Regions from separate parts of the Nocardioides sp. WG-D5 genome, predicted to be linked through region 1. Evidence: riboswitches for the same ligand, from Rfam matches in the RefSeq annotation. Region 1 holds a riboswitch; each other region holds the start of a gene.
The links. Region 1 has a riboswitch for cobalamin ahead of ACWZJV_RS06755 (nitrite reductase). Riboswitches for the same ligand answer to the same signal wherever they lie in the genome.
Positions count from the first base shown of each region.

Region 2: another riboswitch for cobalamin. It lies ahead of ACWZJV_RS22785 (prenyltransferase/squalene oxidase repeat-containing protein); the one in region 1 lies ahead of ACWZJV_RS06755 (nitrite reductase).
Region 3: another riboswitch for cobalamin. It lies ahead of ACWZJV_RS05825 (ABC transporter substrate-binding protein); the one in region 1 lies ahead of ACWZJV_RS06755 (nitrite reductase).

Region 1 is NZ_CM132928.1:1,378,033-1,382,434, reverse strand. It holds gene ACWZJV_RS06765 (tripartite tricarboxylate transporter permease) at 1-472, shown strand, start outside; gene ACWZJV_RS06760 (ABC transporter substrate-binding protein) at 489-1,655, opposite strand; cobalamin riboswitch at 1,760-1,963, shown strand; partial or broken gene ACWZJV_RS06755 (nitrite reductase) at 2,019-2,210, shown strand; gene ACWZJV_RS06750 (precorrin-8X methylmutase) at 2,898-3,506, shown strand; gene cobJ (precorrin-3B C(17)-methyltransferase) at 3,503-4,402, shown strand, end outside.
Region 2 is NZ_CM132928.1:4,702,090-4,706,491, forward strand. It holds gene gatB (Asp-tRNA(Asn)/Glu-tRNA(Gln) amidotransferase subunit GatB) at 1-322, shown strand, start outside; gene ACWZJV_RS22775 (NYN domain-containing protein) at 463-1,221, shown strand; gene ACWZJV_RS22780 (glycoside hydrolase family 19 protein) at 1,291-1,956, opposite strand; cobalamin riboswitch at 2,037-2,158, shown strand; gene ACWZJV_RS22785 (prenyltransferase/squalene oxidase repeat-containing protein) at 2,225-3,298, shown strand; gene ACWZJV_RS22790 (hypothetical protein) at 3,292-3,912, shown strand; gene ACWZJV_RS22795 (CbiQ family ECF transporter T component) at 3,909-4,402, shown strand, end outside.
Region 3 is NZ_CM132928.1:1,196,065-1,200,466, reverse strand. It holds gene ACWZJV_RS05835 (ABC transporter ATP-binding protein) at 1-485, opposite strand, end outside; gene ACWZJV_RS05830 (FecCD family ABC transporter permease) at 482-1,501, opposite strand; gene ACWZJV_RS05825 (ABC transporter substrate-binding protein) at 1,501-2,508, opposite strand; cobalamin riboswitch at 2,611-2,797, opposite strand; gene ACWZJV_RS05820 (NAD(P)H-dependent oxidoreductase) at 2,808-3,506, opposite strand; gene ACWZJV_RS05815 (sugar ABC transporter ATP-binding protein) at 3,685-4,402, shown strand, end outside.

The DNA.
Region 1 (4,402 bases):
GTTCAAGGACCACGGCGACCTGGTCTGGCCGCTGGTGGCGAGCCTCTACATCGGCAACGTGCTGCTGCTGGTGCTCAACCTCCCGCTGGTCGGGCTGTGGGTGAAGGTCCTCCAGATCCCGCGGCACTATCTCTACGCCGGCATCCTGCTGTTCGCGGCCCTGGGCGCCTTCGCGGTGCACTTCAGCCCGCAGGACGTCATCGTGCTCCTCGTGCTCGGCATCCTGGGCTTCTTCATGCGCCGCTACGGCTACCCGGTGGCGCCGATGGTGGTCGGGCTGATCCTCGGGCCGATCTTCGAGCGGCAGCTGCGCTCGGCCCTGCAGATCGCCCAGGGGGACTGGCTGACGCTGGTGCAGTCGCCGTTCGCGATCGTCGTCTACGTCGCGCTGCTGCTCGCGCTCGCCGGGTCGATCGTGCTCCGCCGCAAGGAGGAGGACCTGGAGCACGAGCTGATCGAGGCCGATCGCTGAGGTGCAGCAGATCGCCTCAGCTTCCGGCTGGGGCGATCTTCTGCAGCACGACGTTGCGGGGGCCGTCGGCGGTGCCCTTGACCACACGCAGGAAGTAGGGCTGGTCGGGGTTGTGGTTGGGGTCGAAGGTCCAGTTCCCCCGGGGACTGACGATCGTGCCGACGGATCCCAGGGAGTCCGCGATCTCGTTGCGGTTGACGTCGTCGGAGAGCTCGAGCGCCTTGTCGAGCGCGGCCGCGGCGTCGTAGGCCTGCACCGAGTAGGCCGTCGGGGTGGCGTCGTACTTCTCGCGGTAGTCCTTCACGAAGGCGGCGTTCGTCAGCGAGTCCATCGCGTCGCTGTAGTGCAGCACCGTCCGCACCCCGGTCGCGTCGCCGCCCAGGGTGGACAGCACGTCGCCCTCGGTGAGGAAGCCGGGACCGTAGAGCGGGGTGCTCCGGGCCAGGCCGGAGTCGCGGTACTGCTTCACGAACGCCTCGGCCTCCTTCCCGGCGTAGGCGGCATAGATCGCGTCCGCGCCCGACTTCTTCACCTTGGCGAAGAGGCTCGACCAGTCCTCGGTCGCGTCGGCCGGCGTGTAGCCCTGTCCCGCGATGCCGCCGCCCTCGGCCTCCAAGGCGATCATGAAGCCGTCGGAGGACTCGTGGCCGGCGGCGTCGTCGGAGGCGATGACGTACGCCGCGCCCCGCTCGGTCTCCTGCGCGACCGCCTCCCCGAGCGCGCCGCCCAGGTCTGCGTTGGCCACGGACGTACGCCACAGGTAGTCGGAGCCGTCGGCGAACTGGTCGGCCCCGGCGCCGGTGACGATCAGCGGTGTCTCGCTGCCCTCCGCGACGTCCTTCGCCGCGAGCGCCGTCTCCGAGCCCACCAGCCCGACGACCGCCTGGACCTCCTCGTCCTCGATCAGCCTGGTCACCGCGGCGACCCCGGTCTTCACCCGCTCGCCCTCGTCGGCCTCGATGACGTCGACCAGCCGGCCACCGAGCTTGCCGCCGTGCTGGTCGAGGTAGAGGTGGAAGCCGCGGGACATGTCGGTGCCGATCGACTTGTGGGCGCCGGAGGTGGGGACCACGAGACCGATCGCGACCTTCGACTCCGACGTCGTGGCGCATGCGGCGAGACCGAGCGCCAGCGCGGAGACGGGCGCGAGAACGAACAGCTTCCGACGAGCCGATCCGGTCACGGGGGACTCCATCTGTGCGAAGTCGAGTGGAAGGTTCCGAGTAGCCGAACACTGGCACAGACCACCGCCGCAGGGCGAGCAATTCGGCGCCGTGTCCGCAAGTGGGTAGTCTCGCCCTGCCAGTCGTACTCCATGCCTGATGGGGTCAGGGAACCCGGTGAGAGTCCGGGACTGACGCGCAGCGGTGAGGATGACGGGCGGTACACGCACCTCCTCCGGGAGGGGCAGCCACTGGAGCCTGGCTCCGGGAAGGCGTCCCGCACCGATCGATTCCGAGTCCGAAGACCTGCTGGCTCTGGCGGCGCCCGCCGCCAGGTCACCACGTGCCCCGCGGAAGGGCACCTGACCAGAGCAGGTGTGGCGATGTCCCGAGTCCGATCCGACCGGTGCCCAGGAGTCGGCCGTCCGTGGCCGGCCGACGACGGCCTGCTGGTGCGGCTGCGCCTGATCGGCGGCTCCGTCTCGTCGGCCTCGCTGCTCTCCTTGGTCTCCGTCGCCGAGACCTACGGCGACGGCCGTGTCTACCTCACCGGCCGTGCCAACCTGCAGGTACGCGGCCTGCCCGCCGTCGACGGTGCGCTGCCCAGCGAGGTGCTCACCGCGCTGAAGGCGACCGGTCTGGTGCCGGCGCAGACCCACGAGCTCGTACGCAACGTGATGGTCTCCCCGCAGACCGGGCTCGCCGGCGGCCGGGCCGACCTGCGTGGCGTGGCCGCCTCGCTGGACCGGCTGCTGTGCGCCTCGCCCCGGCTGGCGGCGCTGCCCGGGCGGTTCCTCTTCGTGCTCGACGACGGTCGCGGCGACCTGGTCGCGCGGGAGTGCGACCTCGGTCTGGTGGCGCTCTCGGACGCTGAGGGTCAGCTGCGGGTCGGCGACTCGTGGGGACCGGTCGTGCCGCTCGCCGAGGCCGCCTCCCGGCTGGTCGCGCTCGCCTCGCGCTTCCTGGACGTACGCGGCGAGGGGCCGTCGGCTGCCTGGCACGTCTCCGAGCTCGGCGGCCCGCTCGTCGAGCCGGTCGAGGCCGACGACCGGGTGCCGGCGCCGGCCGCGGAGCTGGCGTTCGGCGAGGTGCCCGGGGGCGAGCATGTCGCCGCCACCGACGGAGCCCTGGACCGGGCTGCCGTCGAGGCGCTGGTGGAGCGGGCGCCGGCGGTCGTGGTGACGCCGTGGCGCGGCGTACTCGTGCCGGCGCCGCAGGTGCGCCCGACCCGGCGCTACGACTACATCGACCAGGGGCCGGCGATCTATGTCGACTCCTTCGCGACCATCCGGCGCGAGGCCGACCTCTCCGCGGTGCCCGCCGACGCCGAGCGGCTCGCGGTGCGGATGATCCACGGCAGCGGACAGGTCGACCTCGCCTCCGACCTGGTCATCCACCCCGGTCTGGTGAAGGCCGCGCGTGGTGCGCTCGAGGCCGGGGCGCCGATCCTGTGCGACGCGACGATGGTCGCCACCGGGGTCACCCGCAGCCGGCTGCCGCGCGACAACGAGGTGCTCTGCATGCTCGGCCACGACCGCGTCCCGGCGCTGGCCCGGGCCTGGGGGACGACCCGCACCGCGGCCGCGCTGTCGCTGTGGGAGCCCTACCTCGAGGGCGCCGTGGTCGCCATCGGCAACGCTCCGACGGCGCTCTTCCACCTGCTCGAGACGATCCTCGACGGCGGTCCGCGGCCGGCCGCGATCGTCGGCTGCCCGGTCGGCTTCATCGGCGCCGCCGAGTCCAAGGAGGCGCTCGCCTCCTTCGCCGACGACCACGGGATCGACATCCCCTACGTCACCGTCCGTGGTCGCCGTGGCGGCTCTGCGATGACCTCGTCCGCACTCAACGCACTCGCCCAGGAGCAGGAATGAGCAGCACTCAGCAGGCTCTGGGACGGTTCACCGTCGTCGGCATCGGCCCGGGCGATCCCGAGCTGATCACCCTCAAGGCCGCCCGGCTGATCGGCGCGGCACCGGTGATCGCCTACCACGCCGGGGTGCGCAAGCAGTCCCACGCCCGCCGGATCGCCTCCTCGCTGATCCCGGCCGACGCGGTCGAGGAGGAGCTGCGCTACCCGGTCACCACCGGCACCACCTCGCACCCGGGTGGCTACGTCGGGGCGATGGCCGAGTTCTACGAGTCCTGCGCGGTCCGGCTCTCCGCCCACCTCGACGCCGGCCGTGACGTGGTCCTGCTCGCCGAGGGCGACCCGCTCTTCTACGGCTCCTCGATGTATCTCCACGACCGGTTCAAGGAGGTCTACGAGACCTCCGTCGTGCCGGGCGTCCCGGCCTTCGCGGCCGCGACCGCCGCCGTCTCGACGCCGCTGGTGCGCCAGACCGACGTCCTCACCGTGCTGCCCGGGACCCTGCCCGAGCCCGAGCTCGCCCGGCGTCTCGCCGACACCGAGGCCGCGATCATCATGAAGCTCGGCCGGACCTTCCCGGCGGTCCGCTCCGCGCTGGCCGCGGCCGGCCGGCTCGAGGGTGCCTGGTACGTCGAGCGTGCCTCGCAGCCCGAGGAGCGCTGGCTGCCGGTGGCCGATGTGGACCCGTCCTCGGTGCCCTACTTCTCGCTGATCGTGGTGCCCGGGGACACGGCGCCTGTTTCGGCCGCGGCAGGCCGTCTGCGGCAGTCTGCGGCGGAGGAGTCTTCGGCGGCCGAGCCCGTCGATGCGTCCGAGACGTCCGAGGCCCCCGAGGCCGGGGAGGTGCTCGTCGTCGGGTTGGGGCCGGGGCCGGACGGGTGGCTGACGCCCGAGGTGAGC
Region 2 (4,402 bases), 2.6 Mb from region 1:
CCAGGTCGCCGAGGTGCAGAAGCTGGTCGACGGCGGCTCGCTGACCGACAAGCTCGCCCGCCAGGTCTTCGAGGGCCTGCTGGCCGGTGAGGGCACGGTCGCCGAGATCGTCGACGCCCGCGGCCTCGCCGTGGTCTCCGACGACGGTGCGCTCGGCGCAGCCGTCGACGAGGCGATCGACGCCCAGCCCGCTGTCGCCGAGAAGATCCGAGGCGGCAACCAGGCCGCGGCCGGTGCCCTCATCGGTGCGGTCATGAAGGCGACCGGCGGCAAGGCCGACGCCAAGCGCGTCCGCGAGCTGATCCTGGAGAAGCTCGCCTGATGTAGCGACTGTGTTGGTCTCGACACGCTCGGCCGCAGCCGGCCTCCCGGCTCGACCAGCGTGCGCTGGTCGAGCCGCCGGAGCCGCTAGGCGAAGGCGTGTCGAGACCAACACATTCCTCTTCCTGCCACACTGATCCGGTGACCGAGCCCTTCCGCATCGCCCTGCTCATCGACGCCGACAACGCCCCCGCGGCCAAGATCGACGCGATCCTCAACGACCTGGCCGAGTACGGCGAGGTGACGATCCGCCGGGCCTACGGGAACTGGACCAAGCCCGAGCTGAAGGGGTGGATCGAGGAGCTGCACGACGCCGCGATCCGGCCGATGCAGCAGTTCGACCTGACCGCCCACAAGAACGCCTCCGACATGGCGCTCGCCATCGACGCCGTCGAGCTGCTGCATGCGGCGATCCCGGACGCGTTCGCGCTGGTCTCCTCCGACTCCGACTTCACCCCGCTGGTGCACTATCTGCGGGAGAAGGGACGCGCGGTCTACGGCTACGGCCGGGAGAAGACGCCGGCGCCGTTCAAGAGCGCCTGCACCCGGTTCACCGTGGTGGAGAAGCTCGGCGGCTCCGAGGAGGAGACCGACGCCGACGCCGAGGCCGGCGCCACCCCCGCCCGCAAGCCGTCCTCCTCGGCGACCACGGGGCAGGTGCTGAAGCGCAACGCCCGGTTGATCCAGCTGCTGCGCAACTCCATCGCCGCGGCCGCCGACGACGACGGCTGGGCCCTGGTCGGCACGGTCGTCTCGCGCATCCGCAACCAGTCCTCCGAGGATCCCCGCAACTACGGCTACGCCACCTGGACCAAGCTCATCAAGGCGATCGACCTCTTCGAGCTCAAGGACGAGGGCACCTCGGCGATCGCGGTCAGCGACAAGCGCATCAAGAAGTGAGCGAGCGTCAGCGAGCGACCCACGAGATCAACGCGGCGGCGTGACGTATGTCTGTACGACGTCGTACTGCTAGGAGGCGTCCGCGGTGCGGTCCTGGTCGTCTGCCTTCTTCGGCTTCGGGCGGGTGCAGTCGATCCCCTTGGGCACCGAGCCGTTGAGGTGCTTCAGCGCGGCCTTGAAGTCGCGGCAGCGCTCGGCGTCCTCCTCCTTGTTGTGGGGATAGCCGATCGCCGCGTTGACCTTGCCCATCTCGAGGTCGTCGGCGAGCGGGTTGATGTCGCGGGCGACGGTCCAGTACCACCGCGAGATCGGCGCGCTGTGGTCCAGCGACCGAGCCAGCTCGGGGCGGCGGCGCAGGTCGATCCCGAAGTAGGCGCCGGCGTCGGTGTAGTTGGCCTCGCCGGTCAGCTGGATGTAGCCGCGGCCGGCGTACTTCCGCTTGTCGCGGGGGCCCTTGGCGTCGTGGTGGAAGGAGCTCTCGTTGGCGAGCGTGGCCAGGTAGGCCGCCTGCCGGTAGGGGGTCGTGATCCGAGCGTCGTCCATGGCGCGGTTGAGCGTCGGCAGCCCGGTCTCGACGGTCTTCTTGTTCCCGACCTTGTCGCCGAACATGGCGACGAGGTCGTCGTACGTGACCGAGGTCCGATCCGGTGCCGCGAGAGCCGTCGTGGTCGGGCAGAGAGCGAGAAGGGTGGCCGAGATCGAGGTTGCGACAAGGCCGAGAATCCGGTGGCGCATGGGGACAGAGTGACTGCTCGACGGCGATCCCGCAAGCAGGGCGTGCGCGGCATAGGATTGCCCCGCATCAAAGCAGAGCCTCAATCAACACACGCCGTGGTGGGGGAAGCCGGTCGAATCCCGGCGCTGACCCGCAACCGTAGGCCCAGGACATCGAGGGTCCTGAGCGAGCCGGAGCACCTGCCGACGGACGCGTACTGACCTGACGCTGTCGTGGAAAGCAGCGGGTCGGCCCTGGGCCTTCCCGACGAACAGCGCGGAAGGAACCATGAAGAAGACCGTCCTCGGTGGCATCGCCGCCGCCCTCGCCCTCACCTCGCTCGCCGGCTGCGGCGAGAAGGCCGTCGAGGAGGGGGAGAAGCCCGCCTACGACGCGAAGGTGTCCACCTCGGTGGCCGACTGGCTCGTCGCCCAGGCCCCGAAGGGTGTGGCCCACAACGCGCAGTACGGCACCGACGACTTCGGCCTCAGCGCCGACATCGGGATCGCGCTGGCCGAGGTCGGCGGCTACGACGAGGAGATCGCCACGATCGTCGCGGCCGTGATGAAGAACAAGAAGGCCTACACCTCGCCGGGGTTCGGCACGGTCACCTCGGCCGGGGCCACGGCCAAGGCGCTCGTCCTCCAGCAGAACGTCGACGCCTCCGACCCCGGTCTGCTGAAGCAGCTCGAGGGCACCGTCGCCGAGAACGGCCGCATCGCCGACGAGCTCGACCCCAAGAACAAGAAGGCGGCCGACTACTCCAACACCATCGGCCAGTCGTACGCCGTGTGGGCGCTGAGCAACGCGGAGAGCAAGGAGGCCACGGCCGCCGCGGAGTTCCTGGCCGGGCAGCAGTGCGAGGAGGGCTGGTTCCGGGTCACGTTCACCGCCGACCCCGCGGCCGCCGACCAGACCTGCGACGCCGACCCGAAGGCCGCGCCGGACGCCGACGCCACTGCGTTCGCGCTGATCGCGCTGTCCTCGGTGGCCTCTCCCGAGGCCGAGAAGGCGGTCGAGGCAGGCGTCGAGTGGCTGAAGGAGACCCAGGCCGAGGACGGGTCCTTCAAGGCCGCCACCGGCAACATCGCCAACTCCAACACCACCGGCCTGGCCGGGTGGGCGTTCGGGCGCGCCGGGGAGACCGACGCCGCCGAGAAGGCGGCGTCCTGGGTCGCCGAGCACGTCGTGACCTGCGGCGACGACGTCGGCGCGGTGGCCTACGACGACGCCGCCCTGACCGAGGGCAACACCAAGGGGCTGACCAAGGAGTCCGAGGGGATGTACCGCCTCGCGGCCGCCCAGGCGCTGCCGTCGCTGGTCTACCTGCCCAAGGACGCGACCGCGAAGAGCTCGTGCTGATCCTGCGGTCCGCTCGCGTGGCCCTGGCGACCCTCGCCGGGGCCACCGCACTCGTCGTCACCCCCGCCTCCGCGTCGGCCGCCGTCTCGCGGTCTGACGAGGCGTGTGACGGCGTCACCGTCGTCGTCGAGCCCAACGCGCTGGGCGGCGACCCCGAGGTCACCTGCGTCCGGCCCGAGGAGGGCGACACCGGCGCCGACCTCTTCGAGAAGGCAGGACATCCGCTCACCTACGTGACCTCGATGCCCAGCGTCGTCTGCCGCGTCGACGGCCGGCCGAAGAACGCCGGCTGCGCCCAGATGCCGCCCGCCGACGCCTACTGGTCGCTGTGGGTCACCGACGAATCCGGGGCCTGGAGCTATGCCTCCAGAAATGTTACCGAAATCAGCGTGACCTCCGGGCAGGGTGTTGCGTTCACGTGGATAGACGACGATGTCGTTACCGCTCCGGCGACGGAGCTTGGGGATGCTGTGGGGGCGCCCTCAAGCCCGTCGCCGGAGTTATCTCCGGAGAACTCACCCTCCGAGCCCCGGCAGCTGCCTGTCTGGGTCGCTCCCGCCGGGATCCTCGCCCTCTTCTCCGTCGCCGGTGTCGTGTGGTGGCGTCGGCGATGAGCACGCTGATCCGCACAGCCGCGGTCGCGCGCCTGCCCCGGGATCTGCACCCCGTCGCGTGGTGGGTGTGGGCGATCGGCCTGGCTGCGTACGCCTCCTTCACCACCAACCTGCTGCTGCTCCTGCTGCTGGTGGGGGTGGTCTCGGTCGTGGTCGCGGCCCGCCGCGGGGAGCAACCGTGGGCGAAGGCGTTCCGGCTCTACGTCGGCCTCGCCCTGTTCATCGTGGCGACCCGGGTGCTCTTCCGGGTGCTCCTGGGCGCCGTGCCGGGTCACGTGCTCATCTACCTGCCCGAGATCCCGCTTCCCGAATGGGTGCTGGGGATCCGGCTGCTCGGGCCGCTCACCCGCGAGGCGCTGCTGGCCGGCCTCTACGACGGCATGCGGCTCGGCGTGATCGTGATCTGCGTCGGTGCGGCCAACGCGCTGGCCAACCCGAAGCGACTGCTGCGGTCGCTGCCGCCGGCGCTCTACGAGATCGGCACCGCGGT
Region 3 (4,402 bases), 180 kb from region 1:
AGCAGGATCTCCGGCTCCTGGACGAGCGCCCGGGCGATCTGCGTACGCTGCCGCTCGCCGCCCGACAGGGTCGAGAAGCGCTGCTCGAGGCGGTCGGCGATGCCGGCATGGGTGGCGGCCTCCTCGATGACGGCGCGGTCCTGGGCGCTGTCGGGCGCCCAGGCCGGGCGGTGCGGGATCCGGCCGAGGGCGACGACGTCGCGTACGCGGAGGTCTTGGCTGGTCGCCGGCTCCTGCTCGACGACCGCGAGCCGGCGTGCGAGATGACGCCGGGACATGCCGGCGAGCGGGCTGCCGTCGAGCAGGACCTCTCCGGACGACGGTGGGCGTAGCCCGGCCAGGATCCGGATCAGCGAGGACTTCCCGGACCCGTTGGGCCCGAGCAGCCCGACGGTGGCGCCGTCCTCGACCTGGAGGGACACGTCATCGACGACGAGTCGGCCACGAGGCGCCCAGCTGACCCGGCCGGCCTCGAGCGCGGTCATCGGCGTGCCCTCATCAGCACCAGTGCGAAGGCAGGCACCCCGACCAGCGCGGTCGCCACCCCGACGGGGAGCTCCTCGGGGTCGATCACGGTCCGGGCCGCGGTGTCGACCCAGATCAGGAAGATCGCTCCGAGCAGCGCGGTGGCGGGGAGCAGCAGCCGGTGTCCGACCCCGACGAGCGCTCTGGCGAGATGGGGAAGGACCAGCCCGACGAAGCCGATCGCTCCCGACGTCGAGACGATGACGGCGGTCATCAGCGCCGTCAGCACCAGCAGCGCCGCCCGGATGCGCGCGACGTCGACGCCGAGCGAGGCCGCCGCGTCGTTGCCGAACGCGAACGCGTCCAGCCATCCCGCCCCGAGAACGCAGCAGAGCAGCCCGCCGAGCACGATCACCCCGCACACGAGCACGTCGGTCCAGCTCGCCGAGGAGAGCGACCCGAGCAGCCAGAACAGCACCCCGCGCGTCTGCTCGGCGTCGGCCGCGGTGAACACGATGAACGAGGTGAGTGCCGAGAAGAGCTGGGTCGCGGCGATGCCGGCCAGGATGAGCCGGTCGGTGGTGCCCCCGGCGAGGGAGGCGAGCAGCAGCACGAGCGCGAACGAGGCCAGCGCGCCCACGAAGGCCCCGGTGGAGAGCCCGACCGCGCCCGACCCGATGCCGAGGACGACGATCGAGACCGCTCCGGTGGAGGCGCCCGAGGAGATGCCGAGCACGAACGGGTCGGCGAGCGGGTTGCGCAGCAGCGACTGCAGGATGACCCCGCAGATGGCCAGGCCCGCCCCGCAGATCCCCGCGAGCAACGTACGCGGCAGCCGCAGGTCCCACACGATGCTCTGCTGGAGCAGGGTCAGGTCGGAGGCCCCGAGACCGGCCCGGTCCGCGACGACACCGTAGACGTCGGCGATGCTCAGGTCGGAGGGTCCGACGGTGATGGCGCCCGCGACCGAGGCGACCACCACCAGGGGAGCCAGGGCCAGCAGGACACCGGCGCGAGGGAGTGCGCGGACCGCCATCAGCGGAGGCCGAGAGCGGCCAGCTGGTCGGCGACGTTCTCGACCGCGTAAACGGTGCGGATCGAGGGGTTGAGCTCGGCGCCGGACAGCGTCACGAAACGGTCGTTCTTCACCGCGTCCATCTGCGCGGTGACCGGGTTGTTCTTCAGATAGTCGATCTTGGCGCGGGCGGTCTCGGCGGTCTGGCTCTTGCGGGTCAGGTCGCCCAAGACGATGACGTCAGGGTTGCGCTCGGCGACGGTCTCCCAGTTGATCTGCGGCCACTCGTCGGTCGTGTCGTCGAAGACGTTCTCGATGCCGAGAGCGCGGCCGATGATGCCTGGGCCGCCGCAGCAACCGGCCAGGTAGGGCGACTCGGAGTTGGCGAACCAGTACATCGCGCTCACCTCACCCGCCGGCGCCTTGCTCTCGGCGGCCTCGAGGCGCCGGGACAGGTCGGCGACCAGTTGCTCGCCGCGCTCGGGGACGCCGAAGATCCGCGCCAGCTCGGTGATCTCCTGGTAGATCGTCTCGATCTCGAGGGGGTCGAGACGGGTGCCGTCGTCGTCGCCCTCGTTGTCCTTGAGGCACTCGGCAGGGGAGAGGTAGGAGCCGACACCCAGCCTCTCCAGGTCCTCCGGCGTGGTCACCCCGCCCTCTCCGAGGGTGCTGATGAAGGAGGCGGTGATGAAGTCGGGCTCGGTCTCCAGCACGCGCTCGTAGGAGGGCCAGTTGTCGGCGAGCCGCGGCACGCGCTCGTTGTCCTCGGCGAGCGAGTCGAGCACCGGGTCGGTCCAGACCGCGGTGCCGGCCATCCGGTCGGCGAGGCCGAGCGAGAGCAGGATCTCGGTGGAGCCCTGGTTGAGCGAGACGACCCGCTCGGGTGGTGCATCGAGCGTGATCTCGCGCCCGCAGTTGGTCATCGTGAGTGGGAAGCCGGCGGTCCCGGCGGCCGCCTTCTGCGCGTCGGCGGGCTGATCGGCTCCGCAGCCGGTCAGGGCGGCGCCGAGCACCAGAGCGGTGCTCACGGCGATCGTTCGGGCCAGGGTCGTTCGGATGGTGCGGGACAGGTGCACGTCGGTCCTCGAGCGGGTCGCGGGCTGGTACGCGTCGCCCGTGCTGACCGGCAGCGGTCTGCTGCAGGGCCAGCAGGTCTTCGGACTCGGGATCGACCGGCGCGAGACGCCTTCCCAGGCCCGAGGGCCCAGTGGCACAGTGTCCCGTCCGTCACCCACACCGCTGCGCGTCAGTCCCGGGCTCTCACCGGGTTCCCGTGCCGGGACTACGTCCCGAGCGGCTGGCCCGAAGACCGTAGCAGGCGGGCCCGTCAGCCCTCACGGTGGGCGCGGAGCCCGTCCTCTCCGGGCGCGACCGAGTCGTGGAGCTTGATGGTGTGGTCGTACTGCTCCTCGACCATCGGCCGGTAGGCGATCCGCGGCTCGGTCATCACGCCCTCGAGACGTACGCTCAGATCGGCCTCGATCCGCGCCATCGCCTCGGTGTCGACGGTGTCGGCGTCGGTGATCAGGTGGGGGCGCAGCGGGTCCATCCCGGTGTACCAGAACGTGCCGTGCAGGAGCGGCCACAGGACGTCCTCGATGTGGCCGCTGATCCCGCGCGGGCCCAGGGTCGCGGCCCGATCGCCGGCGGTGACGATGGTCAGCGCGCGCTTGCCGGCCAGGCCGCCCTTGCCGTACTTGAGGGGCTTGCCGGTCTCCGGATCCGGTACGTCGAAGGCGAATCCCGACTCGAAGACCCGGTCGATCCAGCCCTTCAGGATGGCCGGCACCGAATACCACCACAGCGGGAACTGCACGACCAGCAGATCGGCCTCCCGCAGGCGGTCCTGGTGGCGGCGTACGTCGGCCTCGCCCCGCTCCACCAGAAGTGGATTGAAACCTTCTCGATAGAGGTCGATCTCGTCGACGGTCCAGCCGGCCGCGACGAGAGCGTTCCGGCCCGCCTCCTGCAGCCGTCCGTTGAGCGACGACGCGTGCGGATGTGCCCATACCCAGAGTGCGTGCATGGGTCTCTGAACGCGGTCTGACGCGGCAGGATTCCCGCCTGGATGTGGGTGGGCGTCGTGCCGGTCTGACGACAAAGTCCGAACCTCGCTCAAATTAGCGGCCGAAGAGTGTTGACGTATGTGATTGCCATCACTAGCGTAAACCAGGCTTGAAACCTTTCAATTCGAGGAGCTGCCCATGCCGGACACACCCGCCGCACTGGAGCTGCGGGACGTGGCCAAGTCGTTCGGCCCCGTACGCGCCCTCCGGTCTGGAAGCCTCCGGGTCGAGGCCGGATCCATCCACGCGCTCGTGGGGGAGAACGGAGCCGGGAAGTCGACGCTGGTCAAGATCGTCGCCGGGCTCTACCGCCGCGACGCGGGCGACTACCTGCTCGCCGGGGAGCATGTCGACTTCCGCAACACCGCCGAGGCCAAGCAGGCCGGAGTCGCGGTCATCTACCAGGAGCCGACCCTCTTCCCCGACCTCTCGGTCACCGAGAACATCTTCATGGGGCGCCAGCCGACCAACCGCTGGGGCAGGATCGACCGTGCCGCGATGCGCACCGAGGTCGTCGAGCTCTTCGCCCGGCTCGGCGTGCCGATCGAGCCCGACCGCCCGACCGAGGGCCTCTCGATCGCCGACCAGCAGCTGATCGAGATCGCGAAGGCGCTCTCCCTCGACGCCAAGGTCCTGATCATGGACGAGCCGACTGCGGCCCTGTCGGGCAACGAGGTCGAGCGGCTGATGACCGTGGCGCGCACGCTGCGCGACCAGGGCTGCGCCGTCGTCTTCATCTCGCACCGCTTCGACGAGGTGTTCGCGCTGTGCGACACCATCACGGTGATGCGCGACGGCGCCTACATCTCCACCGACCCGATCGCCGCGGTCACCGAGGACCAGATCGTCCAGCGGC